4 regions of the Paenibacillus sp. Negev47 genome follow, and region 3 is predicted to be linked to each of the others. Evidence: riboswitches for the same ligand, from Rfam matches in the RefSeq annotation. Region 3 holds a riboswitch; each other region holds the start of a gene.
The links. Region 3 has a riboswitch for cyclic di-AMP ahead of AC4G47_RS20180 (C40 family peptidase). Riboswitches for the same ligand answer to the same signal wherever they lie in the genome.
Positions count from the first base shown of each region.

Region 1: another riboswitch for cyclic di-AMP. It lies ahead of AC4G47_RS00540 (C40 family peptidase); the one in region 3 lies ahead of AC4G47_RS20180 (C40 family peptidase).
Region 2: another riboswitch for cyclic di-AMP. It lies ahead of AC4G47_RS00150 (resuscitation-promoting factor); the one in region 3 lies ahead of AC4G47_RS20180 (C40 family peptidase).
Region 4: another riboswitch for cyclic di-AMP. It lies ahead of AC4G47_RS12395 (3D domain-containing protein); the one in region 3 lies ahead of AC4G47_RS20180 (C40 family peptidase).

Region 1 is NZ_CM177754.1:109,935-117,764, forward strand. Features, by position in the region: gene rbsK (ribokinase) at 1-100, shown strand, start outside; gene AC4G47_RS00530 (c-type cytochrome) at 172-528, opposite strand; gene AC4G47_RS00535 (GNAT family N-acetyltransferase) at 679-1,173, opposite strand; gene AC4G47_RS00540 (C40 family peptidase) at 1,529-1,999, opposite strand; cyclic di-AMP (ydaO/yuaA leader) riboswitch at 2,003-2,140, opposite strand; gene AC4G47_RS00545 (hypothetical protein) at 2,395-3,237, opposite strand; gene AC4G47_RS00550 (M1 family metallopeptidase) at 3,248-5,239, opposite strand; gene AC4G47_RS00555 (YwhD family protein) at 5,341-5,844, shown strand; gene AC4G47_RS00560 (transglycosylase domain-containing protein) at 6,044-7,830, opposite strand, start outside.
Region 2 is NZ_CM177754.1:32,089-39,918, forward strand. Features, by position in the region: gene AC4G47_RS00145 (TatD family hydrolase) at 1-441, shown strand, start outside; cyclic di-AMP (ydaO/yuaA leader) riboswitch at 683-936, shown strand; gene AC4G47_RS00150 (resuscitation-promoting factor) at 1,208-2,392, shown strand; gene rnmV (ribonuclease M5) at 2,548-3,093, shown strand; gene rsmA (16S rRNA (adenine(1518)-N(6)/adenine(1519)-N(6))-dimethyltransferase RsmA) at 3,098-4,000, shown strand; gene yabG (sporulation peptidase YabG) at 4,060-4,956, shown strand; gene veg (biofilm formation stimulator Veg) at 5,110-5,385, shown strand; gene AC4G47_RS00175 (small, acid-soluble spore protein, alpha/beta type) at 5,638-5,814, shown strand; gene ispE (4-(cytidine 5'-diphospho)-2-C-methyl-D-erythritol kinase) at 5,964-6,818, shown strand; gene purR (pur operon repressor) at 6,916-7,743, shown strand.
Region 3 is NZ_CM177754.1:4,515,964-4,523,793, forward strand. Features, by position in the region: gene AC4G47_RS20145 (divergent polysaccharide deacetylase family protein) at 1-349, opposite strand, end outside; gene AC4G47_RS20150 (alpha/beta fold hydrolase) at 951-1,721, shown strand; gene AC4G47_RS20155 (hypothetical protein) at 1,955-2,245, shown strand; partial or broken gene AC4G47_RS20160 (glucuronoxylanase) at 2,852-3,178, shown strand; gene AC4G47_RS20165 (carbohydrate-binding protein) at 3,174-3,377, shown strand; tRNA gene AC4G47_RS20170 (tRNA-Leu) at 3,546-3,629, opposite strand; gene pelA (pectate lyase) at 3,804-4,757, opposite strand; cyclic di-AMP (ydaO/yuaA leader) riboswitch at 5,185-5,316, shown strand; gene AC4G47_RS20180 (C40 family peptidase) at 5,322-5,786, shown strand; gene AC4G47_RS20185 (carboxymuconolactone decarboxylase family protein) at 5,884-6,213, opposite strand; gene AC4G47_RS20190 (hypothetical protein) at 6,349-6,567, opposite strand; gene AC4G47_RS20195 (hypothetical protein) at 6,688-7,017, opposite strand; gene AC4G47_RS20200 (xanthine phosphoribosyltransferase) at 7,115-7,696, opposite strand.
Region 4 is NZ_CM177754.1:2,687,549-2,695,378, reverse strand. Features, by position in the region: gene AC4G47_RS12400 (polysaccharide deacetylase family protein) at 146-937, shown strand; gene AC4G47_RS12395 (3D domain-containing protein) at 1,052-1,723, opposite strand; cyclic di-AMP (ydaO/yuaA leader) riboswitch at 1,726-1,920, opposite strand; gene AC4G47_RS12390 (amino acid ABC transporter ATP-binding protein) at 2,138-2,860, opposite strand; gene AC4G47_RS12385 (ABC transporter substrate-binding protein/permease) at 2,847-4,283, opposite strand; gene AC4G47_RS12380 (M20 family metallopeptidase) at 4,494-5,669, shown strand; gene AC4G47_RS12375 (alpha-glycosidase) at 5,906-7,675, shown strand; gene glgA (glycogen synthase GlgA) at 7,815-7,830, opposite strand, start outside.

The DNA.
Region 1 (7,830 bases), 2.4 Mb from region 3:
GGCCGCGTTATCCGTGACGAAGCTCGGCGCCCAGTCCGGGATGCCGTCCGCACATGAAGTCGAGGCCTTTCTGGCCGAGCACGCGCCAGAAGCTCAATAATCTGCATAACAAAGAGGCTCTTACTCTCCCAAAGGGGGATTAAGGGCCTCTTCGTTATGCGCGTGCAGAGATTATTTCTTCTCTGACAACCACATGGCGATATTGGCAATCTCTTCATCCTGCAGTTTGCCCTTAAAGGCAGGCATGCCACCTTTACCTTTGATAATCGTAGAATAGATCTTCTCCAGATCATCCTGGCTGCCGATGTTTGCCAGAGCAGGACCTACGCCACCCTGAAGCTGATCCCCGTGACAGGAAATACAGTTGGCTTTGACCAGTGCCTCAGCCTGTCCTGCATCCATCGTCACTTCCGGCATGGTTGGTTTCGCTTCTTCAGCCACTTCCTCTTTCCCTGGAAGCGTAAACATTAAAACAATAGCTAAAGCGCATGCTGCAAAAAATACCCCGCTCATGATCCATTTGTGCATCCCTTATGTCCCCTCCAGAATGAAAGATCATCTAACCTGAAACTATCCATATCATTATAACGGAACCTGTAGTCACATCATAGCATTTTGTGGTAATTTTTTGAACTAATCACATAACAAGGAGCAGATTTGGTTGTTTTGCAATGAATTCTAATCACGAGGCCCTTCATAGACCATGCAGTGAAAGGGCATTAAGCCGGTAGGGGTCTGTCGTTCGTATGTATCCTGGATGACAAATCCACTCTTCAGATAGACTTGAATGGCACGGGCATTCCAAGTCAGCACTTCCAGGTCAATCTCATTCGTCCGGTTTCGGCGAATGGCTTCCTGTACAATGGCGGTGACAAAAGCTTTCCCTTGACCCTGACCACACAGCTCTGGATGCATGCCGAGGCCAATCCGGGTTACCCCTTGAAGGGGGAAGTATTGAACAAATCCATATATGCGTTCGTTCTGATCTAGAACAATCGCATATTGTTCCTGCCGTAGCTGTGCATCCCCAAATTCCACTTCAAGTGCCTTCATCTGCTCCCAGGGGAGCCAGCTGTAGATATTATAAGGCGGCTCGTATTGCCAATTGCAGATAAACTCCGCATGTTCTTCTAGCATGGGTACAACGTGAAACGTCACAGGGGCTTCATTCATACATCTGCACGCTCCTCTCATTCATCACCAAACCCTCTGTCCACTCTACAAAAGAGCAGTTCTTTTAGCAAGTCTGCAACTTTGGGAAAAAAATGAAACAAAAGTTCCGGTAATTACGTTTATATTATAACGGGATGGGTAAAAACATCATAAGGGCACGGACAAACGAACGCCAAGTAAAGCTGTTGATGTCGCAGGATATGCCTCGTGTGTTACTTGCTACGTGAACAGGGGATGAAGCACAAAAAAACCGCCGGATACATTCCTGCGGAGAATGTACCGGGCGGTTCTGTTATACTTCTTACTTCGTTCCAGTAGGGTTAATGGTTACAGCATCATGTTGCCCAGCTTGTCCCTAGTCAAGGGCCAGTGATTCATATGCGTCCGTGCTCATAATCCGTTTAGCGCCAACATAACGATTGGCCCAGTAGTTTTCGCTCAATGCACTGATCGTAACGCCTTTGGAAGAAGAGGAGTGTGCGAACTTTCCATCCCCTACAAAGATTCCTACATGAGATACGCCTTTACCTGTTGTATTAAAGAATACCAGATCGCCAGCTCTCATCTCCATGCGGGATACGGAATCGCCCATTTCGAATTGGGAACTGGATTGGCGTGCCAAATCAATACCCAACTTGTCGAATACATACCGTGTGAACCCGGAGCAGTCAAAGCCGTTAAGCGTTGTTCCCCCGCTTTTGTATGTAGTTCCCATTGCTGAATCAATTACTGTATCCATTTTTGAATCTGCGAATGCGCTGCCTGCACCAAGTGATAATGCAAATGTGAGGCTAAGTACAGCTGCGGTTAATTTCTTTTTGAACAAGAGAGATACCCCTTCCAACGCCTGCGAGGTTAGCTTAAGGATTCGGTTGAAGGTCCCCTATGATCCCTCTGTAGCAAGATCAATTCACCCATAACTGGTTCCCCCGCTTCCCAGGTGCCAGGAATTTGGCTATGCTAGTTATGCACCTGCGAAATCAAGAAATGACGATTTAATTTTAAGTAGTTACAAATATGAATATAAAGATTACAAAGTTGTTACTAAAAACTCACTGCGATTATTGTAACAGAGGTGTACCGGTTTGGCAACGTTTAACAATAAATTTAGCAAAAAAAACCTCGACCTTTGACGGGGAAAGGTTGAGGCTTGCCTATTTATAAGTACTTATTAGGCCATGAGTTTAACATGCGATGGTAACAATTTTTAAACGATCTGCTCTAACCTTTGGATGTTTTGGACTGCCATAAGCGAAAATGGGCGCATATTTTCCACAGGCTCATTAGACATCTGGCAAGAGGATACGTCTGTTGTAGTATAAGTCCGGTGAGTCCTGTTAGTAACCATGAGGCTGAAGTGAACGCCCCGAAGATAAGCAGGTGAACTCCGCCCAGCAGCAGTGCAATGCCAATCACGGCGATGAGATGTCGTAGTGCAATCCAGAGTGCTTTGAGTGTGCCGTGAGCGCCACCTTCTCCCTCCGGTGCGGAAATACCGAACTGCATGTAGAGAAGGACGTGATGGATAACCCAGCCATATATGAACCAGGCAGCTACATAAGGTATGCCGGGCAAGAGTAATTGAAGGGAATGAAATCCATCCAGTAGAATTGAATACAGCTTCGGTATGAGCCAGTAGGCGGGTAGAAGTATCAATAATGTACGTATGCTGTGGAGCAACAGCATCGGTTTCCACAGATTTTTGATTCCGCGGACGAATGGAATGCGCTCTTCAGTACTATTATAGTGCTGAAGCGAGTAGAGCAGTCCTGCTTGAATGAGGGGGCTGATCAACATGCGAACCAGCAGCATAGCCCCCAGGATCCACAGATAACGATGAACCTCCGGATGGGTGGACAGGTTAAGTTGGCTTTCCATTTTGAACAAAAGCGTACTTAACTCCCCGGCATCAGGGTCAGGATAGCGCAGGAGCAGTGGGACGACCGCTGATTGAACCATTCGATAGAGGAAATATCCCCATATGAGCTGATAGAGAAATAAGAGTGCTGCAATGAACATATGCTGACGGACGAGAAACCAGCCTTCGCGTATTTTTGCTTTCACCGTTTCCACCTCACCATGACAGACCTCCGAATATGGCTTCTATTAGTTTGGTTACACTCATGCTCCAGCGGGATTTTGTTGGCTCATCCAGTCCGGATTTCAGGAAATTGTTCATGTGGCGGTTCTCCAGCACGATCGTGTACAGAGGATCGGTCATGGCCCAGGAGACAGGGGATGTGTGAGTTAATTTATAGGTGATGCGATCTTCCTTGCCATTCCATTGCTTGGTGAGGATATGCCCGTCTTCAAAAGCAATGCGAACAGGAACGGCGTTGTAATCACTGCCTTTTTTCACGATCGTCACGGAAGACTCGTACAATGTTTGGCCGTCTTTTTGCACGGGTGTAACATGAATATCCTCGACAGCAAAATCAGCCATTCCGTTACCATAGATATATTGATTAAAATAATCAGACCAGGAAGTACGGGTTACTTGCTCTACAACTTTCTGGAAATCAGCTGATGTGGGGTGTTTGAAGCGGTACTTCTTCACATAGGTAGAGAGAATACGTTCCATTGTTTTCGCACCGACTTGATGTTCTATACCGAGCAATACAAGCTTGCCACGTGTGTAGACATTGGCCGCGTACTCATTCTGTGACTCGAACTTCCAGGATTCCTGTGTTAATGATGAAGGAGACGTAATCAGGCCCGATTGTACCGGCAGGTTCGGGATCAGTCCATATTCCTGCTCCATCAGTTTGTCTTCTGCATAAGAGGTGAACCCTTCATCCAGCCAAGCTTCTTCAAATTCGTTACTGGCAACCATGCCGTAGAAGTATTGATGTCCAATCTCGTGAACTACGGTACGTTCCAGGTCATAGCCTGGCGTGGTATCATCCGCACCAAAGGCTGTGATTAGCGTGGGATATTCCATACCTCCGGCACCGTTCCCCGTTTTGGGCGGAACAACGATGGATAAGGTCGCGTAAGGATATGGACCAAACCATTTGCTATAATTGGCTAGTGCGGCCTTAGCGGCATGGAAATATCGTTCTTTCAGATCTTGATGAGCAGGGTCCAGGTACAGCTTGATTCGTACCCCAGGAACATTGGGTGCAGAGAAGGGTTCCTCGGCGTAGACAAAATCGGGTGAGGCTGCCCAGGCGAAATCATGCACATCATCGGCATAGAATTGATAGACTTTCTCTCCATTCTTCACCACAGCTTGCTGCGTTGGGAATCCAGTAGCAGCAACTTTGTATGTTTCAGGTACCCGAATACGCACACTATATATACCGAAGTCGGCGTAAAACTCCGAATTGCCGTGGTATTGGTGCAGATTCCAGCCTTCCGTTGTTCTTCCACGCCTGCCCACAGGTTCATAGGCACTTAATTTGGGAAACCATTGACCGGCCATGACAAAATCATCAGCGGTTCCCATCCGTGCAAAAATCTTCGGCAGATTTACTTCGAACCGGGTGTGGAGTGTGATGCTTTCCCCGCCTTTGACGGGTTTGGGCAAGCGTACTTTAATGAGGGTGGTATCCTTGATGTTTCCGTCATCTGGCTGCACATACTGCATCCGGTGCAGCAGAGAGAGCCCGTCCTCCGTTTTCATTTCGGTAATGTTCATGGAGCCATAGCCATTGGTAGGCATGACATCACCCCGAAGCTTTCCACCGGATTCCTTCATAAAGGTGGTGTCAGCAGAAGAGAAGGCGTTGGGATACATATGAAAATATAGTTCACTGACGGTTTTTTTACCTGGATGTGTCCAGGTGATCGTCTGAGTCCCTTTCAATACGTTCCCTTCGGCCAGTTTCACATCCATGTGATACTCCACAACACGGTTGCTGTACACTTCGGCGGTAGGGGTCTGTACACTTTCTGGAGGTGCTGGGGTTGGGGCTATTGCCTTGGGCTTGCCCGATTCGGGGGCGAGTACTGGCAATTCGGAATGAGTTGAGCGATTATAACCCAGAGTGATCCATATCCCTCCGGCAAGTACACACAGGACCAGGGATGCGGTGAGCCAGCTCTTGGCGCGTCGTGGAATCATCGTTAAATACCTCCCGTTGACAAGCATCTACAGCATGTATATGTTTGCAATGGGCCAATTATTAGTTAAAATATTTGTATCAACCCTTGGAGGCTATAAACATGGACCAAAACGAGCAAAACGGCAAAAAACAGATTGCCTTGAATATCGTTAGTGCAAAAAGCAAGCATAAAGGCTTCGGTGCAGGCTCCATTGATCTGAATAACCTTTCCCCGGTCATTATTGATAATGGCGAAGCCAAGATCGATATCGGTGCGATGCATGCGAAGAGCAAAGTGGAACGCAATATCAAGTTCTCTACCAATCGTGAAGATGTGCCCAACGGACGCCAAGTATGGCTGGTGTGGGTAGCTGTCGATCGCACGGAGGAAGGCCAACTGTATGGTGGGGCAACGGCATGTGAGATGTGGATTGATACGGAAGCAAGACGTGGATGGAAACTGCTGGCGGAACATGTGAATCGCATGGACTATGCCTTGAAGCGTCGCTTCATGCTGGATGAGCTTGGACCAGAAGCCCGAGCTGCACTTAAGACACTGCTGATCTCACACAACGAAGAATGGTGGAATGCTTCTCCGGATGTATTGAAGGAAGCACTGGCCTAAGACAGATCATTCAATACAGTATAAAAGCAAAAAAACAAAAGGCCCCTTGACCGGAAAGTTCGGTTCGGGGCCTTTTGCTTGTATGGTAACAGTATTCACCGATCTGAATAATTATGAGTTTTCATCCGAAGTGGAATTTCCAAATGCCCAATATAATCAGGGAGTAGGGATGACGTAATTAAGTCATCTCGTGTTTTCGTCATTCAACCCACCAACGTTTGAAGTCACTCCACCAGGAATGCTTCTCTTCCTGTATGCCTTGTTGATTCTCTACCTGACGGGCTTTCTGGTCCTCCCCTGAATCCGAATCATCTGTCGTGCCATGACATACTTCTGTCGGTTCAGTACCATCAATAAAGACTTCCAGTCGTTTCTCTTCACAACCGTTGCCTGCCAGCTTGCCGGATTCCGGGTCAATGTAGACACTTACAACATGATCAGGCACGGTGAAAATTTTGGGTGGTACGCTCGCAAGTGCCTGCTCTGTAAACTGGGCAAAGATCGGCGCCGCCCGGCGGCCATCCGAAGTCGAGATGGCTTTACCCTGGTCATACCCAACCCATACAGCGGTGGAGAGCTCCGGTGTGAACCCAACCAGCCATGCATCCGTATTGGTCGTCCCTGTTTTCCCGGCTACCGGACGTTTGATCGCAGCAGACACCCGGTTACCCGTTCCCCCATTTTCGAAGACACTTTCCATTAAACGAGTCAGGACATAAGCTGCTGCAGGTTCCACCACGGTCTCAGCTTTGGTCTGCGGAGATTCATAGAGTACACGCCCTGCGGCATCTGTCACTTGCAGAATGGCGACAGGTGGTGTCCGTTGTCCACCAGCAGCAATGACGGAAAAGGCGGATGCCATTTCCAGCGGACTGACAGGTGAGGTTCCCAGGGCAAGGGAAGGCACAGCGCTCAGGTTGCTTGTAATACCGAGGTTTTTCGCCATGTTCACAACCTGCTCAGGACCGATCTGCATAATGGTGTTCACCGCATAGATATTGTCTGAAGCGGCAATCGCCTGCCTAAGGTCAATCTCACCAAGATACTTGTCTCCAAAGTTGCCAGGCTTATAGGTTTTGCGGTCATTGTCATAATGAAAGAGCGTAGGTTCACTGTTAAACATGGATGCACTGGTGAGCTGCTTGGATTCCAGTGCTGCCAGATACATAATGGGTTTAAACGCCGAGCCTGGCTGGCGTGTGGTTGCCAGTACATGGTTAATTTGATTGGTACGGTAGTTTTTGCCGCCCACCATGGCTTTGATGTAACCCGTGCGAGGGTCGATGGACACGAGAGCCGTCTCCAGCTCGCTTTTGGCATCCATACCTTTTGCTACAGCATCTTCAGCCGCTTTTTGTACACGTAGATCCAGTGTGGTGTAGATATTCAATCCCCCATGATCCAGCATTGCTTCACTGATTCCCAGCTCTTTGATGGCCAGACTTCGAATATAGTCACGGAAATAAGGAGCACTTTCCACCGTTTTACGTTCACTTTCCGGCTTGAACGAAAGCATTTTCTCATAGGCTTTATCCGCCTCGGTCTGGGTGATCTTTCCGATATCCGCCATGGCATTCAGCACAATTTTCTGTCGGTCTTTGGCATTCTTCATATGGTTATAGGGTGAATAGTAGGTAGGCCCTTTCGGGATTCCTGCCAGCATGGCACTCTCTGCGAGATCCAGTTGTTTGGCTGATTTGCCAAAATACATCCGCGAAGCCGCTTCGATTCCGTATGCACCGTGCCCATAATAGATTTCGTTCAGATACATCTTCAAAATTTCATCTTTGCTATATTTCATTTCCAATTGCGCCGTGTACATGGCTTCCTTTGCTTTGCGAGTCCATGTTTTCTCATGAGACAGATACAGGTTACGCGCCAGTTGTTGGGTTAATGTACTCGCACCCTGTGACATCTGCATGTGTTCGAGGTTAACGAGCACAGCCCGTCCCATCCCTTGAACGTCGAACCCGTAGTGATTATAGA
Region 2 (7,830 bases), 2.3 Mb from region 3:
GTATTACGACAACAAATTGCATTGGCTCGTGAAGTGAACATGCCCATTGTCATCCATAATCGAGATGCGCACGAGGATATCATAAGAATTTTGCGTGAAGAGAAAGCTGGCGAGGTTGGTGGTGTTATGCACTCATTCTCAGGCAGCTGGGAAACCGCAAAAAGTTGTCTCGATATGGGCTTCCATCTGTCCTTCGGAGGCCCGATCACATTCAAAAATGCAAAACAGCCCAAAGAGGTGCTGGCGAAGGTTCCGATGGACCGATTTTTCATTGAAACAGATGCTCCATATTTGACACCTCATCCGTATCGTGGGAAACGGAATGAGACAGCGCATGTACGTCTGGTTGCAGAGGCAGCAGCGGAAATTAAAGGCATTTCGGTAGAGGAAATTGCTGCAATAACAACCAAAAATGCCATGGAACGATTTGGGATTTGTTAAAAAATCGAGTAAATCAGGTGAAAAAGGCAGGTAAGCGGAGGTAATTTGCCCTTTGATCCAAATAGATCAAGAATATTACAATATTTTAACCAAATATTCAGAAAAACGTACTTGATCAACGCTTTACAACATGCATCAAAACAGGATATCATCTTTTCAGTGAATTGTTGTGCGGAAAACTGGACAGATGTTCGGGGGATGAACAAAGGGACACTTTCCGATGAAACAACATTACTTTCATGAATCAGTCTCGCTGAGTCTCCGTTAACGGAGAGCGGGGGAACCAATAGGGCTTAAACAGCAGTGTATTTAGCTGCTGCGCATCATTCGCTGACCCAAAAGCAGCGAAAGGAATTGCGAAGCCATATTTGATTTCTTCTTTGGGTCTCGGGGTGAATTCAAGGGCGTCCGCCATGAGCGGGTGACCCAAGATAGGGCGGCTCTCTTTCGCCCGAACCCGACAGCTAACCTCGCAAGCGGAAAAAGAGAGGCAACCTCGTGCATGAATTTCCGATATTCAAAATCATTCGGAAGCCACGAAAGAGTTCCTCTTACACTCTTTCTTTGGCTTTTTTGTTTTTGAATAAAAGAAATGTTGTCATCATACGGTAGGTATTCAGGAGGATGACATCATGTTGCGAAGATGGGTTCATGGTGCAGAACCGGTCATATGGTCCGACCTGTGTTCTGTAGAAAAATTGGTATAGTCACGTCAAAGACATCATGCATTACTTTAGACGACGAGGCTATGAAGGAGGACGGAGAAGTGGGCACATTCCAACCAGAAGAGACCCATGAGTCACGATCATCCAGTAAGTCTTTCGCGTTGCGGTGGAAGCATGAGAACATGCGTCAAATGGCATTGATCGCGATTTTCTCAATTGCGCTTACAATCATGATCTTGTTAGTCGTTTACGGTCAGGCCGGGAAACAAATTTCACTGGTTATTGATGGCAAAGCTCAGGTGGTAGAGACTCGTACAGGAATGCTTCAGGAAATGCTGGAGGAGCAGTCAATCACAGTCAGCCCTCACGATCAGGTATCCATTCCGCTCAATGGAGCAATTACAGATGGAGACCGAATCGTTATTGAGCGGGCCGTTCCAGTCAACATTACGGCAGACGGAGACACCAAGACTCTGTATACAACCGATTCATCGGTAGAAGATGCAATTCAAAAATCAGGTATTCAAGTTGAAAATAATGATAAAGTGTATCCGGCGCTTGGAACTGCTATCAAAGCGGATATGAAGATCCGTGTAGTGCGTGTAACAAAGCGTACAGTGGATGTAGAGCAACCAATCGCTTACAAAGTAATTAAAACGGCTGACCCTAGCTTGTACAAAGGGGATAACCGTGTCGTTGTGAACGGCAAAGAAGGCACACTTGTACAGCATATCGAAAAGGTATTTCAGGATGGAGAATTGGTCTCCAAAAAAATGGTCGGCAAATCCGTCGCGAATAATCGTGTAGATAAAGTGATTGCTGTCGGCACCAAAGCGAAACCGGTCGTGAAAGAACCTGAGATTCAGATGGTATCGGCTCAAACTTCTACAACCAAAAAGGCTACAACAACGAACTCGAAGAAAACATCTGCCTCGGGCAGCAAAGTGATTACCGTATCCGGGACTTCTTTTAAATACTCCAAAGTACTTAAGAACGTATCCATGACTGCCTACTCTTCCGAAGAGCCTGGCATTGGTACCAAAACAGCTTCCGGTACTCGTGTAACGGAAGGGCGCACCATTGCGGTTGATCCCAAAGTCATTCCAATTGGCTGGTGGGTATATATCGAGGGTCTGGGCTTCCGTCGTGCGGAAGATACAGGCGGTGCCATTAAAGGCAACAAAATTGATGTATATTATGACAGTGTGAAGCATGCCCTGAATTTTGGACGTAAGAAAGGCAAGACGGTCTACGTGATCGGTCCGGTGAAGCCGGAAGCGAACTAAAATCGTTTTACTTTGAAATGGGAATGCTATAAAATAGTTGCATGAATGATTCATGCGGAATATGCGGCGGAGGGGTCTGAATTCAGTCTCCCCCGCCGTTTGGCAGAGAAGAGGATATTCCTCTTCTTTTTGCGTTAGAAAGGAAGAAATGGAACATGATAAAAGAAGTGATTGTGGTGGAAGGCCGCGATGACACGGTAGCCATTCGCCGGGCTGTGCAAGCCGATACGATAGAAACAGGTGGATCAGCCATCAACCAACGCATTCTAAAACGGATTGCGCTTGCTCAGGAGAGACGGGGAGTCATTGTACTCACAGATCCGGATCATGCCGGCGAGCGCATTCGTAAAATTATTGCGAACAAGGTCCCTGGCTGCAAGCATGCCTTCATTCCGGAAGCCGATGCGACGCGTAAAGGAGACATCGGGGTGGAAAACGCCTCACCAGAGGCGATTCGGCACGCGCTGGAACGCGTACATACTTCATACGAAGGTGCTCCAAGCCTCATCGATTGGGAGGACCTCATTGCGGCAGGACTTATCGTACACCCGCAGGCCGCCGCACGCCGTATGGAGATGGGCAATCTGCTGGGCATTGGATATTGTAATGGTAAGCAGTTTCACAAACGTCTGAGTGTATTTCAGATTACACGGGAAGAGTTCTCCACAGCATTAGCGCAAATTGAACGCGAAGGATTGTGAGCATATGAGAGACATGGAAGAAACGATTGAAATTGCAACGCCCAAGCGAACCAAAGAGATTATTCAAAGACACGGATTCTCATTCAAGAAAAGTCTGGGTCAGAACTTTCTGATCGATCAAAATATACTGAACAAAATTGTTAATGCAGCCGATTTGGATGAGTCCAAGGGTGCGCTGGAGATCGGGCCGGGTATTGGAGCCCTTACAGAGCGATTGGCTCGGGTAGCGGGTCCTGTCACAGCCGTAGAGATTGATCAGCGCTTGATTCCAATCCTGGGAGAAGTGATGCAGCCGTATTCGAATGTACGTGTTCATCATGGGGATGTGTTGAAGCTTGATCTGGCTGAGTTGTTTAATACGGATTTTGCATCCGTGGATAAAGTCAGTGTCGTGGCTAACCTGCCTTATTATGTAACGACCCCGATTATGATGAAACTGCTGGAGGAGAAGCTGCCGGTAGACAGCATTGTCGTCATGATTCAGAAAGAAGTGGCTGAACGCATGGCTGCTGCACCGGGATCAAAAGACTACGGTAGTCTGAGCATCGCAGTTCAGTATTACAGTATGCCGGAGCTGGTTTGTATTGTGCCTCCTACGGTCTTCATTCCGCAACCTAATGTGGAGTCGGCTGTTATTAAGCTGAAGGTGCGTGAGCAACCGCCAGTTGAGATTCCTGATGAAGCACACTACTTCGAAGTGGTACAGGCTTCTTTTGCCCAGCGGAGAAAAACAATCTCGAACAACCTGAAAGCACGCTTCTTCACGAAGGAGAACCGGGAACAGGCAGATATTCTGTTGGAGCAGGCAGGTATTCAACCTTCCCGGCGTGGAGAAACGTTAAGTCTGCAGGAGTATGCTACACTCAGCACCGTGATGTGGGAAGCAGGGGTACGCGCAGCGCTGTAAAATTCGAATGAACCAAACCGGGTCTTTGCCCATACGATGGGGTAGAGGTGATTACGTTGATGAATATCGGAGACTTGGTCGTTCGGAAGTCATACGGTGGTGATGTGACTTTTCGGGTGGAAGGCCTCCAGCTGGATACTGCGGTCATTAAAGGGACTGAGTTCCGGCTGCTTGCTGATTCCCCGGTGGATGATTTGATACAGGTTCCCTACGAACCGCAAAGTGCCAAGACCAGACAGGCACATGTTAAAGCACATCAGACGCTGTCCCGCCTGCAGCAGAATCGTAAGGAACAGGCTGAGCGGAATCGTGAAGGTCTGGTGCAGGATTGGTCTGCTCAGCAGGAACCAGCTTATTTTGAAATGCCTGGAAAGGTGCTTCATCTGGATGGAGACCCCAATTATTTGAAAAAAAGCATGGATCTCTATGAACAACTACGTGTTCCCGCGGAGGGACAGTATGTTCATGAATCTGCAATGGCAGATACCTTATACCGTTTGTTACCCAAAGTACGTCCGGATATCGTCGTAATTACGGGTCATGATGGGGTGTTAAAGACGCGTCAGCCCTATGACTTATATAGTCTTGGTAGCTACAAGAACTCGCAAAATTTTGTGGCGGCTATTCAGGTGGCCAGACAATATGAACGTCATCTGGATGCACTAACCATCGTGGCAGGGGCCTGTCAGTCCCATTTTGAGGCACTGCTGCGCGCTGGAGCGAACTTTGCCAGTTCTCCGGGCAGGATTCTTATTCATGCACTTGATCCGGTCTATGTGGCAGCGAAGGCCTCCTTCACATCTGTGCGGGATACAGTTAACATGAGTGATGTTCTGCACAATACCATCAGTGGTAGCCAAGGTGTGGGTGGTGTGGAGACACGTGGGAGTTACCGGGTAGGTCTGCCGGGCTTAAATGATTTATCCACTCTAAAAGTAAACCCATCCGCGGTCTGATGTAGGCCATTTAAAGTCCCAATTTGGGGCTTTTTTTGTTTGCGAAAAAATTCATTGACAACAACTTTTTGATGCTGATATAATAATTAGTTTTGATTTGACAATGACTGTAAAATCCGGTATAATGGACAAGAAAAGAGGTGGTCGTCGACAATGGCTAAAAACACGCTGTTGGATATCAAACGCAATCTCGACGCACATATTGGTCAGAAAATTATGTTGCGGGCTAATGGTGGCCGCCGTAAGACCATTGAGCGTACGGGTGTATTGGAAGAAACGTACCCTTCTGTTTTTATTGTTAAGCTTGATGAGGAACAAGAAACTTTCAAGCGAGTATCTTATAGTTATGCGGATATACTTACGGAATCGGTGGAAGTCATGGTCTATGACCCGGGCAGCCAGACGCATAGCTCCTATATGGAGACGTAAGTATCGTTTTACAGGCGATTCGCCCCACAAGGCGGATCGCTTTTTTGTTTTTCATAAAACAACCAATTCGCCCTCTAAGGTAAACCATACATACGTAGGAATAGTTAAGAACGGTCGCGGCATACTATTTGGACAGGTGAAGGAACAGTTTCTTAAGCAAATGGTGGGAAACTGAACTTGGCCTGGGGCATGTTGTCTAAAACGTGAACGAACTCATCACATCATGATGGATACTAAGGAGGAGGATGGTTCATGAGTCGGAGAAGAAGAAGTGTCATGTCAGAGGATCTGAAGAATGAACTAGCAAAAGACCTGGGTTTCTATGACACGGTCCAACAGGAAGGCTGGGGCGGAATCAAAGCCAAAGATGCAGGAAACATGGTAAAACGTGCAATTCAACTTGCTGAACAGGCCGCGCGCAAATCCTAATCCGTTTCAATCAGATTGTAAAGCGGGGAAATCCGTCAGGAATCACCCCGCTTTTTCCCCATAGATGCGGAATAGAAATGACTTGACAGCCCCATTTTGATATAATATGTTAAGTTGTCTTAGGGAAAAGGTGAGGACGGGTGAACGCCTTGAAAATTTACGAAAAAGCGCCTGCTAAAATTAATTTGATGCTGGACGTTTTACATAAAAGAAGCGATGGATTCCATGAAGTTGAAATGATCATGACCATGGTCGATCTGGCCGATCGGCTGGAAATGTCGGAACTGCCGCGAGATACCATTTTCATCTCCAGTCAGGCAGGGTATATCCCGCTCGACGAGAAAAATTTGGCTTTCCAGGCAGCCCGGCTTATTAAGGAGCGCTATAACGTGCACACGGGAGTTCATATTCATCTGGACAAAAAGATTCCAGTTGCAGCTGGACTTGCAGGTGGTAGCAGTGATGCAGCAGCAGCTCTGCGTGGATTGAACCGCCTTTGGCGGCTCAATATACCGGATCACGAACTACAGGAGCTTGGAGCTGAACTCGGTTCGGATGTTCCATTCTGTATCACAGGAGGGACAGCGCTCGCTACAGGACGTGGTGAGAAATTGACGCCTATACCTAATCCGCCGCAATGTTGGGTTATCCTGGCCAAGCCGCCTATTAATGTGTCTACAGCCGATGTATACGGACGGTTCCGTAGTGACAAGATTGTTCGGCATCCGAGTGCGGAGAAAATGGAGCAGGCTATTCGTGACCAATCATTTACGGATGTATGTAACCAGATGGGCAATGTGCTTGAAGATGTAACGTTGAAGCTGTATCCGGAAGTTCAGCATCTGAAGGATGCCATGATTCGTCTGGGTGCAGACGGTGTGCTGATGTCAGGCAGTGGTCCAACGGTATTCGGTTTGGTGTCGAAAGAATCCAAGGTTGCCCGGATATACAATGGTCTGCGGGGCTTCTGCAAAGAAGTGTACGCTGTACGTATGTTGACGTAAAATTCGCTTTTATAATGTACAAACACGTATAAAGGTGGTATATTTTTAAATAATTATTCGGATTTAGATGTTTCCGTGATCGTGAGGATGGATCTCTGTGAAGAAGTTAAAACGAAGCGCAAGGCTGGTTGAAATGACGCAATACTTATTGTCCAGACCGCATACGGTTATTCCGCTCACCACATTTGCCGAACGCTATGGAGCCGCGAAGTCTTCGATTAGTGAAGATCTGGCGATTATCAAGGAAGTGTTCGAAGAAGGTGGGTCAGGAGAACTGAATACACTGGCTGGAGCAGCCGGGGGAGTTAGATGGATTCCGAAGGTGTCCCGAGAACTGGCATTGGCATTTGCAGAGCGACTCTCGACCCAGCTCGCGCAGCCTGACCGGATCTTGCCTGGAGAATACCTGTACATGTCCGATCTGCTGGGACAGCCCGCATTGATGAATGAAGCCGGAAAGATCTTTGCAACGGCCTTTGGCAACATGAATATTGATGTGGTTATGACGGTAGAAACCAAGGGGATTCCACTGGCTTATGCGACCGGAGCCCAGCTCAACCTGCCTGTTGTGCTCGTTCGCAGGGACCATCAGGCTACAGAAGGATCGGCCGTAAGTATCAATTATGTATCGGGGTCCCATAAAAGTCTGCATACCATGTCCCTGTCTCGCAGGGCGATGCGTGAGCACTCCAGAGTACTTATTGTGGATGACTTCATGAAGGCTGGGGGTACGGTGCAAGGAATGATCGATCTTTTGGCCGAGTTTAATGCTACGGTAGCCGGGGTAGGGGTACTGGTTGAATCTGGTTCTGTGGATTCAGAAGAACGCCTGCTAACAGATTACGTATCACTGGCTAAGCTAACAGCGGTTGATGCCAAGAGCAGACACATTTCCGTGAAGCCTGGCAACTATTTTGACCTGTAGAAAGATGACGAATTTCATGTCGGGAAAGGTTCTTTTCCATCGACCTGGCACTAACGTTGTCGAATTGTGTATTAAATAAAAAAATTC
Region 3 (7,830 bases):
ATGCATCTTTCTTCGTTGTGGGCAAAAAAGGCATGACCGCAACCGTGAGCTTCCCCGGCGCAGCCAGAATTTCGGAAGTCCCTTTCATGTCATTGCCGACGTCATCAATAATAATGGCCATGCGCTTGCGCGGTGCAGATAACTCTGAGATAGAACCTTCCTTACCAGCAGGCTTCTGCACGATCTGCACAGCATTGGTATTTGCAAACAAGTCTGAATGGCTTTCAGCAGTTCCATATGCTCCGGCTGAGCCCTGCAACATCATAAGCAGTGTCATGCCAGCCGCGATCGCTTTTACGGCTATATGTTTTCTTTTTGGCTCCTGTCTGTCTGCTTCTTCCTTTTTCATGGTGTCCCCTCCTTATGTCCGTCTACTCATTGTTTCATATTGGAAGGCTGAATATGTACGCTGGACTCCCTGCCGCTAACGGTAAATAATTGCTTGCACGGGATGTCCATGCTGAGGAAATGCAGCATGTGAAATAAAAACAGGTAATTTGGAAAATATACTTTTTTTATATGGATGATAATGAAGGTAAATGAAGTCGCTTCATTTCAAAAGTAATGTCGTTTGTGCTCCGTTAAATCTCTTGGGGATAACAAACATTATTTCCTTGAATGAAGGGATCCGGTCATACGTACAATAAAGATCGTTAATCCGATACAAATAACCCTTTAAAAGGCGGTGAATTGGCATGCAATGGATGAGACTCCTAAATAATCGAGGAATCGTAATGTCTGTATTGGTTTTAGGGGTTGGATTGACTACCCTCGGGATTACACGACGCCGCAGATTAAGCAACGTTGACTGGCGTCAGATGATGTCTCCTGTTCGAAAAATGTTCTAAAGTACAGCATTTATAAGCGTGAAACAAACCACCGGTATTAAAGTATACCGGTGGTCTCATGATCAAAACATAAACGCAACAATGAAGGATGGTGAGTTCAGAATGTCCCACAGCTTTATAAATGGATATCAAATGCAATATACAGATTGTGGAAAAGGAACAGCGATCATATTCATCCATCCTCCGGTATTGACAAGCCGGAATTTTCAGTATCAGATGCCTCTGTCGGCGGATTTTCGAATTATCACTTTTGACATCCGCGGTCATGGACAAAGCGAACCATCCAGAAAAGAGATTACTTATCCGTTAATCGCCCAGGATATCTGCCAGCTGATGGACCATTTGAAGATTGAAAAAGCATTTTTGTGCGGATACTCAACCGGCGGCGCGGTAGTGCTCGATTTTTTGCTGACATGTCCTGAACGGGCACTCGGCGGCATTGTAATTGGCGGAATGTCAGAAGTCAGTGATCCTAAGTTAAAAAACAAAATATCGAGCGGGCTCCTCTTGTCTCGCATCGGTGCGGTCGGTCCAATTGCGCTTTCTACCTCCTGGGGCCAAGCGAAGCTCAAACTGTCTTTGTTCCGGTCATTGTTTAACGATGCCAAAAAAACAACCCCAAAAAACGCCGAACAATATTATCAATACAGTCTGCACTATAACTGTACGGCACAATTGGGAAATATTCTTCAACCCGTTTTGTTGGTATACGGTGAGAAGGATACGCTGTTCCATCCCTACGCCAATTTACTGAAAGAACGATTGCCTAGGAGCGAGCTGGTTTTTATCAATAATGCCAAACATCAGATCCCAACAAAAGCTGCAGGTACCTTGAACGAACTAATCAAACAGTTTATTTACCACCTCCGATAAGCATGATCCTTATAAAGGATCGCAGGCAATATCCAAATCCTTTTTCCTCCTACACTGTTCACTCTATTTATGTAGATTGTGTCTTGAAAATCTTGGGGTTATCCAAGTTTTTTTTTTGCCAAAAGGACGCAGCTGGGAGAGAAAGCGTTAGGTCGATATTCCCAAGTATTATTCTGTAACGTTAGTAGTAAACTATGCTTCAATATGAATGAAATGGTGGTGAGTTAAATCTCATGCATTTGTCCCCGCGCCTGTATCATCGGTTTGTACGCCCACAATGGTTCACCAATAAATATATCCACGAGCATATCAAAAGCAGTTTCTCCATAGAAAATAAAAGCGTTCTGGATTTTGGCGTAATGAAGCCCGAAGGAACAATGATTGTCATCGAGCCATATTTATGTCCGGAACATAAAATCAACAACTGGTTTATGAATAAGTATGACAACGGTGAGTTTATTCGCAGTGAGGATGAATATCTGCAGCTATTCAAACGTCAGCAGTATGATTTTCTTTTCAGGTGATCAAAAAGTTCAGAAAGTGCTTCCTATACAACGAACTCGTTTTTACAGCGGCACTCCAAGAGAACACGATTCAAGAAAAGACACAAGCGCCTATCTCTATCGCTTCAGAACTAATCATATAGGCCTCAGAACAATCAGCGAAGAATCAAACGCTTGTTGAAGAAGAACCTCAACTTGAATACGACTGACTAGTTGTTCTTTCTCGACTGATGAGTGCCCTCCTTCGGGAGTTTGCTGTTCTCATTGTTTGATTTAGTCGTGAGTTATATGTATGCAAAGGTTTTCCCATCTTAATCTAAAACAGGCGTACAGCGAAAAAAGTCTGCATGCATACAGGCTTTACTCGCGAATCCCTCTAAATTTTGTTGTATATCGGTCACTTTACAGATAAAGGAAAGGCTCTTTCCCCATCCCGAAACTTCCACACCACAACAAGAATACCTCGCGAGAGCATCTCATATCAGGCCGGCCACCACTTGCAGCACATCCATTTGCAGCTTCTGCTTCAACATATCTGCCCAATCTCTGACTGTTGTCAGTTCAATCTCGTAGATTCAGAGATATGGATATTGTTTTCCAATTTTTTTGCCAAAAACATCATGAATCTCAGCCTTTGGCAACGGACAGAATCAGCTTGGCTTTTCCATTCTGAGAATCTATGTCGATGACAATCGGAATAACTGGTACAGAGAAGTAGCCACAGCGAAAAGAGCGATTGAACAAGGTGCATTGGTATTTGCCTCACCGTGGAATCCTCCAAGTGATATGGTTGAGACCTTCAACCGAAACGGAGACACCAACGCCAAACGGCTGAAATACGACAAGTATGCTGCATATACCCAGCATCTTAACGATTTCGTTACCTACATGAAGGATAACGGCGTGAATCTGTATGCCATTTCAGTACAAAACGAGCCGGACTACGCTCATGACTGATGCAGCGATTCAATGGAATAGTATCTATTGCGCCACCACGGGCACCAAAAACGTGAAAATCCGTTATGCCCTGGAGAGCGGGACACGGAACCTCGACGTGTACGTTGTGAACGGAACCAAGTTAATTAGCAATGCTTCCTTCGCGTCGACAGGTGCTTGGTCGACGTGGGGCGAAAAACAATTCAGGTTCCGATGAATGAAGGCACGAACACGTTGAGACTGGTCACGACCGGGACGGAAGGACCGAATATTGATCGTATTCAAGTGTCGGCTCAGTAAACTATCGGACGAGACAACTTGTTTGGGACAATACAAAAAGGTTCCTCGAAGGTATTAGCCTAAGAGGAACCTTTTATTTATTTGATGCGGTCGAGAGGACTCGAACCTCCACGGGGGTTAGCCCACACGGACCTGAACCGTGCGCGTCTGCCAATTCCGCCACGACCGCATATTATATCTCCGTAAGCAATCTCGGCGACAAGAAATAATATATCATGCGGAATCTATCGTGTCAACAGTGAAAATAATAACAATAAAGCCCGAGCCAGACGTCCATGTCTGAGTCGGGCTTTACTTATAGTTACTAGGAATTGACGCAATGAAACCTGCGACTCCTTACTATTTACAGCTTGGAAGGCCAGTTACCGTACCATGCATAACCGCCTCTTCTTTCTTTATCAATATCACTTAGTTTGTATCTAACTACCCCGTCGCGACCAATAAAGATCGGTTTATCCGTTCCCACTTCGTAGAAGCGAGCCCAGATCGGTGCAGCTTTGGAATCAGCGATAATTTTGCTGTCTCCGTTTGCTCTTTCATACTTGTAACCCGTAATCTTCACTTTGTTAAACCACGCCTCGGCTCCTTTAATGGATGCCGTAATTTTGGCGTTAGCAGGTCTGGTTTTCAGGAATTTAACAATCGTTACACTCTCTGCAGCCGTCAGCGATGGTACTTCATAGATTCTTGCGCTTGCCGGTTTAAGGGAACTGGAATCATGTTGTTGTCCCCATGCTGTCAGCTTACCGCCTGAAACGACCTGTGTATTCAGAATCGCTTCTACACCTTTAGCAACTGAGTTCTTACTGCGATTGGCAAGGGCACTGTCGATAAACGAGAAGTCACCTTTACGCGTTGCTACTTCATCCAGCATGTACATGACGTTAATCATGGCATCATCATTATAAGTGATGTGTTTGTGATATCCGGAGCTTTGGTACACTTGCGGCCATCCACCGTTTGAATACTGCATATTAATCAAAAAATTGATTCCTTTAATTGCAGCCGCTGAGTAGCGCGGATCATTCGTCTTTTTGAATTCCTTCGCCAATCTTCTAATCTCTGAGTATGTAGCCTTGTTGTCAATCGTGGACTTCGCCCATTCTCCACTGGTTTGTTTATAATCCTTTCTCCAACCTCCATCTGGCAGCTGGTTCTTCAAAACATCGGAAATACTTGCTGTTGTACCTGATGCATCGGCAGCAGATACCGTTGCTACAGGGAGAACTGCCATTCCAACGGCTGAGAATACCATGGTACATGCTAGAACAAAAGTAACTATTTTTTTTGCTTTCAAAGATAACACTCTCCTATGTTCGTTTTAATAAATCTCCCACTTCTACCTAACTTAAGATTCGAACCCCAAACCTCCTTTATTTGAATTCATCGCACAATAAAATCAAATTCCATCCAATATGTGGATTGGATAAAACGATAATATGCAAAAAATCGATTTTTGTCAATATATGCAACTTAATCAATATAATCTCTTTAATTCTACATAACGGAATAGTTCTTTTAACTCATGACAAACTTATTTATTTGTCCAAAATCACCTTCAACGAATCAATAGTGACGTTTTTGTCATGAATGATACCCAAACTTGATCCCCTCTTTCATATAAAAACCGTAATTCCGATAACATTGGGGTAAAACGAAGGGTTTTAAATGGGTTTGACAATTACGCATTTATGCAATATAGTTTCAAATAGTTACAAAAACTTAATTATTCATTGCCGAGTTTCATGTTTGAAAACGGGGGAACCAATTTGGGTGAATTATTCTTATACATAGGAAATATAGGGAACCTTCTACCGAACCCTTAGCTAACTCCGTAGGCATCGAAGGGAGAACATTTATTTTGAAAAAACTGATTATCTCCATTTTTGGAGCAGCTGTACTATTTACATCCGGGGCAACAAGCACAGAGGCAAGCAGTATTAACTCCGTAGTGAACAACATGACAGGCATACCTTACAAGTGGGGTGGCACGACGCTGGCTGGCTTCGACTGTTCCGGGTTTATGAGATATCTTTTCAACAAATACAGCATTGAATTGCCACGTACTTCGCAGCAGCAAGCCAAGGCAGGTACTCCGGTATCCAAAAGTAACATTCGCACAGGTGATCTGGTGTTCTTCAATACGATGGGCAAAGGCATTTCACATACAGGTGTATATATCGGTGGCGGACAATTCGCTCATGCTTCCAGCAGTAAAGGGGTAAGCATCACCAAGTTGTCGAATCCTTATTTTAATGATCGTTACGTAACAGCACGTCGGGTGACTGGACAGTTTATGTACGATAAAATGTTAGGGAAAATGTAGGTATGATATAGAAAGAGGAGGCTCCGGATCACCCGGAACCTCCTCTTTTGTTTAGCTAGTCATGTATGGACCAATCCTTGTACTACCTTACCTGTATTTAATGCAACGCCTTCTGCACTCGCATTGCGCCTTGAGACAGCGCATGTCCGCCTCCGACAGCTCCAGCAACTGCAACGGTCTCCATGATCTCCTGATCTGTAGCACCCTTCGCACGGGCTTCTTCCACATGATAGAAGGTACATACCTCATTGTTAGCAAATAGGCCAATTCCGAGCGCAATGAGCTGTTTCGTCTTCGCATCAATTACGCCAGGCTGAAAACATTCTCCGGTAAACTCATGATACGACTTCACCACACCTGGCAGCACGTCGCTTAATGCTCCAATCTGATCCTTGTAGGCATGAACTTTATCATTCATCAATGTCATTTGCAGCACATCCTCTCGGCTATAGTTACAGATTTCCTCACTGTACCTATCTTCTCACCCGAGTAAGTCATTTATGCCAAGAAATCATGGTAATTGCAAACAATTAAATGTTCATGTTCTAGCGAAATTATACGGTTACTCACTAAGTAAACTTTGGCGCGGCTCGCTGAACAACTGATATCGGTAATTGCGATCCAGCTTAACAACACGTCGATTCCGACGACGGATAAGTACCTGCTCACCATCCCAGGCAACCACAATCCCGGTTACATCGTTAGTTTCCAGCTCGTCCCTCACTACTCTTACTTTCTCACCTGACAGACGCAGAGCGTCCAGTTCTGAATCACTGATCATGTTCATGGCTCCTATATTCCAAATTTATTTACAAAAAGAGACCTAAAATGAAATGTCATTTAGGTCTCACGTGACTGTATTGGACTGTCATGTCATTCGAAATTATGTCCCGACTGAAAGTTACCGCTGCGCGTGCTCTTTGCTGTCGTTCTTCTCGAACCAAAAATCAAGCACTTTGGCGGACATCACACGTTCTTCAAGGTACTCCACTTGATGCGGTGTAAATTGTTCTTTCCAAGAGAAGGACAACTCTTCGCACAAGCCTACAATCGTCAGTAATTCTGACCAGGCAACATAGCGTTTGTACCAGAAAAATTGAGGATGTTCAATCATATAGGGATAAAGGTCATCGAATTCCGTATGTTTACAATCCAGGGCACGTTCAAAATGAACTTTCGATTCCGCCAGCTTATCAATAAAAAATTGTTCTGTTGCCGGTTGGTTCCCCATGGTGTTGCCTCCTCTCCCTAACATAACCCCATTATAAATGAAATCCGCGGTCATGCAAAGGCATAGTTCTAAAAATAGGCCCTATTCCTTTAAAATGTCACATTTCGTTATCGTCAAATTGTACCGTTCCATCGTTCAGGGAACGAATACGTACCAAGGCTTCCACCGGAATACCCTGTTCACGAATCGTGCGGGCCCCCGCCTGAAAACATTTCTCGACCACAACGCCGAATCCGACGAGTTCCGCACCGGAACGTTCAATAATTTTGATCACTCCACGAGCGGCATCTCCATTAGCAATGATATCATCAATGAACAAAATGCGGTCATTCTCATGAATGAACTCGCGGGAAACCATAATGTCGGTTACGATTCCTTTGGTAAAGGACGGTACGCGTTCACAGTAAGCATCAGGATCAGCCAGAAGCGTTTTTTTGCGACGAGCGAATACGAGCGGTACCCCAAGTTCATGGGCTGCGGCAAAAGCAACCGGAATTCCTGAGGATTCTACCGTGATTACCCGAGTCACTCCACTTTCACGAAAACGGGCAGCAAACTCCCGTCCCATCTCCATCGTTAGTGCAGGATCAATCTGGTGGTTCAACAGACCATCCAGCTTCAACACCTGGTCCGAGATGACAACACCTTCTTGTAAAATTCGTTGTTTCAATACTTCCATGATTTGACCTCCCAAGCCTATCCTATGAGGTAAAAGTATCATATATCTATCTATAAGTTCAAGCGAAATTGCCAGGGTGCTGTCCTTAAGGTGCTATTCAAGCAGAGCTTGCTATCCATTGTCATGACTTTCGT
Region 4 (7,830 bases), 1.8 Mb from region 3:
ACCTATCCTTCTCTATATGTTATATATGGAGGAATTATGGCTTTCATGAGATGAATCGGCAATGAAAATTCTCACACTACGCATAACTTATGGATACCCCGGGCATACCAAGGAGAACGTCATTTTGGAAAAGGAGGCCGTTATTATGCGCGTACGCCTCATTATGCTGATGGTTCTCGTTATTTTTCTCGGAGGATATCATGCTCCAGTTTCATCTCGGGATGCTTCAAGCCCGCCAAGTGAGTCGGTATCAGGTTCAGATTCCGCGGAAGAAGAGCAACTGACATTGGGACAATTACGTCAAAAATATGCCGATACGTTCAAAACCAATGGTCCTTCAACCAAGCAGGTTGCCCTGACTTTTGATGATGTGCCCGATCCACGATTTACTCCGCAAGTGCTGGATGTATTGAAAAAATACAAAGTCAGAGCTACATTCTTCATCGTGGGTAGTCGTGCTGAGAAACATCCGGATCTGGTGAAACGCATGGTTAAGGAAGGACATATCGTTGGCAATCACAGCTATAATCATCCGGAATTCAGTAAGCTGTCGATGAATGCCTTTCGCAAACAAATTTTACATACCGGGGATATTATTCACCACCTCACGGGATATACCCCTAAAATGATACGGCCACCTTACGGAGACATTAATGAGGAACAGCTGAAATGGGCTGCCAGACAGCATTATAGCATTGTGAACTGGAATGTTGACTCCCTGGACTGGAAAGGCCTCTCCAAAGAAAAGGTGAAAGAAAATATCCTATCTGCCGTGAAACCTGGTTCCATCGTTCTGCAGCATGCAGGAGGCGGTGTGGGCTCTAACCTGAACGGCACGATTGAGGCTTTGCCCGAAGTCATTGAGGAACTGCGTAACCGCGGATATGAACTCGTCACATTGGACGAAATGTTGGGATTGCCTAAGGCCAAAGATTAGGGTGTCCATGATCCGTAAAAGGAAATGATTGCGAATGTTAAAAGGGTGCCTGTTCAATCGCAAGTTAGCGACTGACAGACACCCTGTTTGAATTCATTAGATGTAGTTTGATGTCTACTTCAGAATGTAGAGCTCGATATCCTGAAAACCAAATTTGCTTACGGACTGCTTGCTACCAGGAATGAAGATATCAATCCGGTGACCCTTGATTGCACCGCCAACATCACGTGCTGTGGCTACAAAAGCCTGTTTGGGCAATCCCGGATGGCTGTGACCTGTGACCAATACTTTGGTTCCGAGTGGAATCACACTTGGATCAACTGCAATCGTACCCAGTTCAAGATCATTACCGAAGTAATCCACAGCACCCCATCCTCCATTTTCGGACGGATCTGCAGAGTATGCCGTTGCTTTCACATTGACTGCTTTACTGTAATCAAACGTTTTGCCCCAGGCTTGAACCACTTTGTTATCTGCGTTAACGTCCAAGCTTGCTGTGGTAACCGTCTTCGCTTGAGCCTTGCTTTCCGTAGCGGCAGCAGCAACTTTGTTTGCTTTGCCGGGGATTGTAATTTTCAAACCACCATAAATGTTGTAAGGCGAAATGTCGTTATTTGCTTTAACCAACGTGTTAAGTGCTACTCCATATTGTTTCGATAAGGTGTAGAAGGTATCTCCCTCTTTGGCCACATGAACTGAATCTGCGTGAGCCGGAACGGCTTGAATAAGCATTGCTGTTGTCAATAATGCTACTGCTGTTTTGGCTATACGTTTCTTGTTAATCATGGTCTTCCTCCCTCATTGTGCCTGCGAAGTTAGTTGTCGGATTCGGATGAGGAGCCCACCCTATAGGTTCTTCGTTACATCTGAAACATTATGTACCCCTAATTCACCCCAAGCAGTGTGCTATCGATCTTCCCCTGCACAATCTGCATCGTTACATCCCCGCACTCCCTGTCCGGAAGTTTCGGCAGAGTTCAATATATCACAATTTTGTAACCTGAACTTGTAGTAATTCTTACCAAATGATTTTCAGCGCATCATCATCTGTAAGAATACTGGATAATCACGAAATGGCAGATGCATCGATTCCTTAAGATTAAGTTACAGAAAAGTTACTTTTCGACTCTATTAATGTTTATTACGCATAAAAAATAGCGTTACCGACATAAAGTCAGCAACGCTATTTGATCTGTGAATTTAGAGTACCTTAGCAAGAAAATCACGTGTCCGTGGATTTTTGGGTGCTCCGAACACCTCATCTGGTGTTCCTTCTTCCACAATAACCCCGCCATCCATGAACAAGATCCGGTCTCCCACTTCACGTGCAAAACCCATCTCATGCGTCACGATGACCATGGTCATCCCGCCTTCTGCAAGACGTTTCATGACATCGAGTACTTCACCGACCATCTCGGGGTCGAGAGCCGAAGTTGGCTCGTCAAACAGCATTACATGCGGCTGCATGGCCAATGCTCTTGCAATGGCGATCCGCTGCTTCTGTCCACCGGACAGCTGATTCGGGAATGTATCTTTTTTATCGTACAAGCCCACAGTGTTAAGCAGATCAGCAGCAATTTTCTCCGCTTCCTGCGTGGATTGCTTCTTCACTTTAATTGGAGCAATCGTAATGTTTTGCTGTACCGTTTTGTGTGGGAACAGGTTGAAATGCTGGAACACCATCCCCATTTTTTCACGAGTCGCATTGATGTTGTGCTTCGGATCGGTGATTGACACGCCTTCAAAATCTATCTCTCCCGAGGTAGGCTGTTCCAGCAGGTTCAGACAACGCAAGAATGTACTTTTACCCGAACCGGAAGGACCGATAACCACGACAACCTCGCCTTTGCCAATCGTCACGTTAATGCCCTTAAGCACATCGTTATTTCCATAAGATTTGTGTAATTGTCTAACGTCTATCACTTGCACTCAACTTCCTTTCCAGTCGTCCCAGCAGCTTGGACAAAATGAACGTCAATACAAAGTAAATGGCTGCCGCAATGAGAAACGGACTCAATCCTTGATACGTAATGTTTTTGACCACACTTGCCTGATACATAATATCCACCATACCGATAACAGAGATAATGGAGGATTCCTTGATGATCGTCACGAATTCATTACCAATTGCCGGCAATACGGCCTTGAAAGCCTGTGGCAAAATGATGTAGCGCATGGCTGCACCTCTGCCCATTCCGAGGGAGCGAGCTGCTTCCAATTGACCACGATCCACCCCTTGAATACCTGCACGGAAAATTTCCGCAAGGTAGGCACCACTATTAATAGAAAGTGTGATAATACCTGCCTGAAGGGGACTAAAATTAATACCAAATGTCAGGGCCAATCCGTAATAGATAATCATCAATTGCACTAGCATCGGAGTACCACGAATGACTTCGACATACGCTGTTCCAATCCAACGCAGAATGGCTACATCATGCAGACGGAACAAACAGATGATCAATCCGATGATCACCCCAAATATTACACCAAGTGCAGATAACAGGAGCGTGTATCCTACACCTGTTGCATAGAAGCTCTTGTATTGCCAGAACACTTCAAATATATTTTGTGATTTGTTCACTTTATCAGCCATCAGGAGACTGGCGTCTGTGACCATTTGTTCGATCTTATTTTCACTTTTCAAGCGCTCGAGCGTTCCATTTACCGCACTTAGCAACTCTGTATTCCCTTTACGGATTCCAATTGCTGCTTCTACCTGCTCTTCATCAGGCACAGCAGGAGCAAGAGCAATCACATCGTCCAGATATCCCGCAGCAACGGTATCTTCAACAATGGCTGCATTTACACGATTGGTCTGTAACTGCAACACAATATCAGATATTTTATCGAGCGCAGTAATCTTCGCCCCTGGAATATTCTGTCCAATCGTCTCTTGAATGGAGCCCTTTTGCACCCCAATTTTTTCGTTTTCCAGTTCTGCCATCGTCGGATATTTGTCTTTATCCGCACTGCGAACCATGATTACTTGTTTGGACTTGTAATAGGTGTCGGAAAAATCAATACTTTGCTTCCGTTCATCGGTTGGTGTCATTCCCGAGATGACCAGATCCACACGACCGCTCTGCAATGCAGGCAGGAGTCCGTCGAAGCCCATATCTTCAATGACAAGCTCAGCGCCAAGGTCTTTGGCAATCTCTTTGGCAATGGCAATATCAAAACCAACGATTTGATCTTTGCCATCGATCACTTTATGGAATTCATAGGGTGCAAAATCGGCACTTGTACCCAGCACCAGCTTTTTACTGCTTGAATTGTCTGTAGTCCCACTTGCAAGTGCCACAGGAACGGCAGTCGTCAGCAGAACGACAAAGGTCAACAGCATCATAGTGTAACGACTTATCAATTTCAACCTTGTTCTCTCCCCTTACAATACTTTGTATGCTTCTCATGTTGATGACTGAGTCATTATAAAGTACAATGCATGATTATGCAATGCATTTTGACATTACAAATCTTGACTTGTTTCTGAAAAAATGAAGCAAACATGATATAATCAATGAATTATTTTCATTTTTGCATAAGGAGTTTACTAATGACATCTAACAAATCACAGATCCTGACGGTTATTGATCAATATGCTTCCCGTTTTAAAGCCATTTCATCATATATTGGTGCCAATCCCGAACTGGGGAATGAAGAGTATCTCGCTTCTGCTCGTCTTAAAGAAGAACTGGTCTATCACGGCTTCACTGTAGAGGCTCCAATCCTTGGACTGGACACAGCCTTTATTGGAACCTATTCAGCCGCCAAACCCGGCCCTACCATTGCACTACTGTGTGAGTATGACGCCTTGCCGGAGATCGGTCACGCCTGTGGTCACCATCTGATCTGTATGATGAGTCTTGGGGCTGCTGTTGGGCTAAAATCCATTCTGGATGAAGTTGGCGGAACCATTAAAGTGTTTGGTACACCCGCTGAGGAGACCCGTGGTGCCAAAGTTCCTATGGCCGAAGCAGGCTTGTTCGATGACTGCGATGTCGCTCTGATGGCGCATCCATATTATGCCTATGAAAGGTCAGGCAGCTCGCTGGCTATTGACGCTGTCCAATTTGAGTTCCATGGCAGATCTTCACATGCTGCTGCAAGTCCACATGAAGGCATTAATGCACTTGATGCCGTCATTCAAACGTTCAATGGAATCAATGCATTCCGGCAACAAGTGAAAAGCACCGTTCGTATTCATGGTGTGATCAACAACGGGGGTCAAGCGGCAAACATCATTCCTGACTATGCTTCCGCGCAATTTTATGTACGTGCAGCAACCAGAAAAGAGCTGAATATCCTCACGGAACGTGTGATTCAGATCGCTGAAGGCTCTGCTCTCCAGACAGGCTGCAAGCTGGTAACGTCCAACTATGAGACGTCCTATGATGAGATGGTCACCAATGAAGCATTCTCAGCTGCGTTTAGTCAAAATCTGATGGGACTCGGCATCCCACAAGAAGAGATTGTCAGTGGCAACGATCATGGCTCCATGGACATCGGTAACGTTTCCCTGAGATGTCCTGCCATCCATCCTTACATTCGTGTTGTAGACGAGGTTCACACACTTCACTCCATAGCCTTCCGTGATCTTGCACTCCAAGAGCGCGCTCTGGACGGGATGATTCTGGGAGCCAAGGCACTCGCTACAACAGCCTATGACGTTCTGAGTCAACCTGAACTGCTTCAATCCATACGTACAGAGTTCGAACAAGCTATTCGTTAACATCCGCTTCAGCATATTGCACAGGGGTACCCGGAGCAGGCTTGATTTTCAAGCTTGTTCCGGGTACCCCTTTTCGTAACAATCTGTAAGTATATCCAGTTAGAAGCTGGATATGCTGTGAAAGAAAGCCTTGAAAACATTGAAAATAATACATTTTATTACAGTAAATATGGTTCATTTGCTGGCTAACTTGGTTATATATTGGTATAACTTATCCATATTCAGGAGGTGCTGTCATGCTGCTCGAAGCTATGTATCATGTCCCTCGTGACAAGTGGGCTTATGCCTACAACTCGTCTACCATACATCTGCGCGTACGAACCAAGCGCAATGATGTGCAATACGTGACTGCACTGACCGGAGATAAGTACAATTGGAACGGGACCTACAAGGAAATTCAACTGGAGAAGGCTGCTTCCGATCGCATGTTTGATTATTGGGAGGCTGCCGTCAAGCCACAATTCAAACGTCTCACCTATATATTTCGGATAACTGCCGGTTCAGAGGATGTGTTTCTTGCGGATAACGGAATTCATTATGAGCCCCCCTATCCCACCGGAGGATACTATGAGTTCTCTTACATACACGAAATTGACGTGTTTAAGGTGCCCGAGTGGGCCAAAGAAGCTGTCTTTTATCAGATCATGACTGAACGGTTTGCTAATGGAGATCCCACGCTAAATCCACAAGAAACCCATGACTGGGGTGGCAAACCTGAGTTGGACAATTATTTTGGTGGAGATCTGCAGGGTGTACTGGATCATCTGTATGACTTGACTGAACTTGGCGTAAACGCCATTTACTTTACCCCGTTATTCCAAGCCAATTCCTACCATAAATATGACACCATTGACTATAAAAAAGTCGATCCCCATTTCGGTGATAACGCCATGCTACGAAAAGTGACAGAAGAATGCCATCGCCTGGGTATACGTGTCATGCTTGACGCGGTGTTTAACCATTGCAGCGAAGACTTCCCTCCTTTTCAAGACGTACTCCAACATGGAAAAAACTCAAAATATGCGGATTGGTTCCACATCAATGAATATCCGTTGCAGATTAAGGACGGTATACCTACCTACGATACGTTTGGGTTCTATGGCAACATGCCCAAATTCAATACAGCCAACCCAGAGGTTAAGGCCTATCTACTCGATGTAGCTGAGTACTGGATCAAGGAGATCAAGCTGGATGGCTGGAGATTGGATGTAGCGAATGAAGTGGACAACCATTTCTGGCGTGATTTCCGCAAGGTTGTTAAGGCTGCGAATCCTGAAGCTTATATAGTTGGTGAAGTATGGAGCGATTCCTTGACCTGGCTTATGGGAGATCAATTCGATTCCGTCATGAATTATCCTTTTGCCGACAAAGTGCTTCAGTTCTTCTGCGGTTCAATGGATGGTTATAATTTTGCCAATGAGATGGGTTCATTGATTATGCGCTATCCGCAACAAACCAACGAAGTAATCTTCAATATGCTCTGCAGCCACGATACCCCTCGCCTGCTCACCCGGTTAGGAGAAGACAAACGCCGACTAAAGTTGTCGGTTGTATTTCTCTTCACCTATATCGGCACACCTTGTATCTTCTATGGAGATGAGGTTGGAATTAGTGGTGGTGCTGACCCGGATTGCCGAAAATGCATGGAATGGGACCCTGCTAAACAAGACAGAGAACTCTACGATTTCTATCGTCTGATGATCGATTTACGCAAAAGCAATGAAGCCCTGCGCAAAGGACGCTTCCGTTTCCTCAAAGCTGATCATAACGATCCCTGTATCGTGTACGAACGTGTAGATGACAACCTCCACTTTACTGTATGGATGAATAATACATCTCAAGATCGTACGCTCTCTCACCCCATGGAAACAAAAGACTGGAAGGATGCTTTAACTGAAGAGTCAGTGTATCCAACCGATGGCATGATGAATGTTAAGCTCGATCCTTACGGGTACCGCATTTTGTACAGGCAGCTTGATCCGGCGAACATTCATTTTAAAGTCTAAGTGAAAGCATGCTCATAACAAAAGAAAACACTTCTACCGCCTCAGATGAATGCAGTACGATTATTCTGAAGTTTCGAAGTGTTTTTTTATTGCGTAAAAAAGCCACAGCATCATATGCTGTGGCTCATTGACAACTGCATCAATTTACAGGTTCG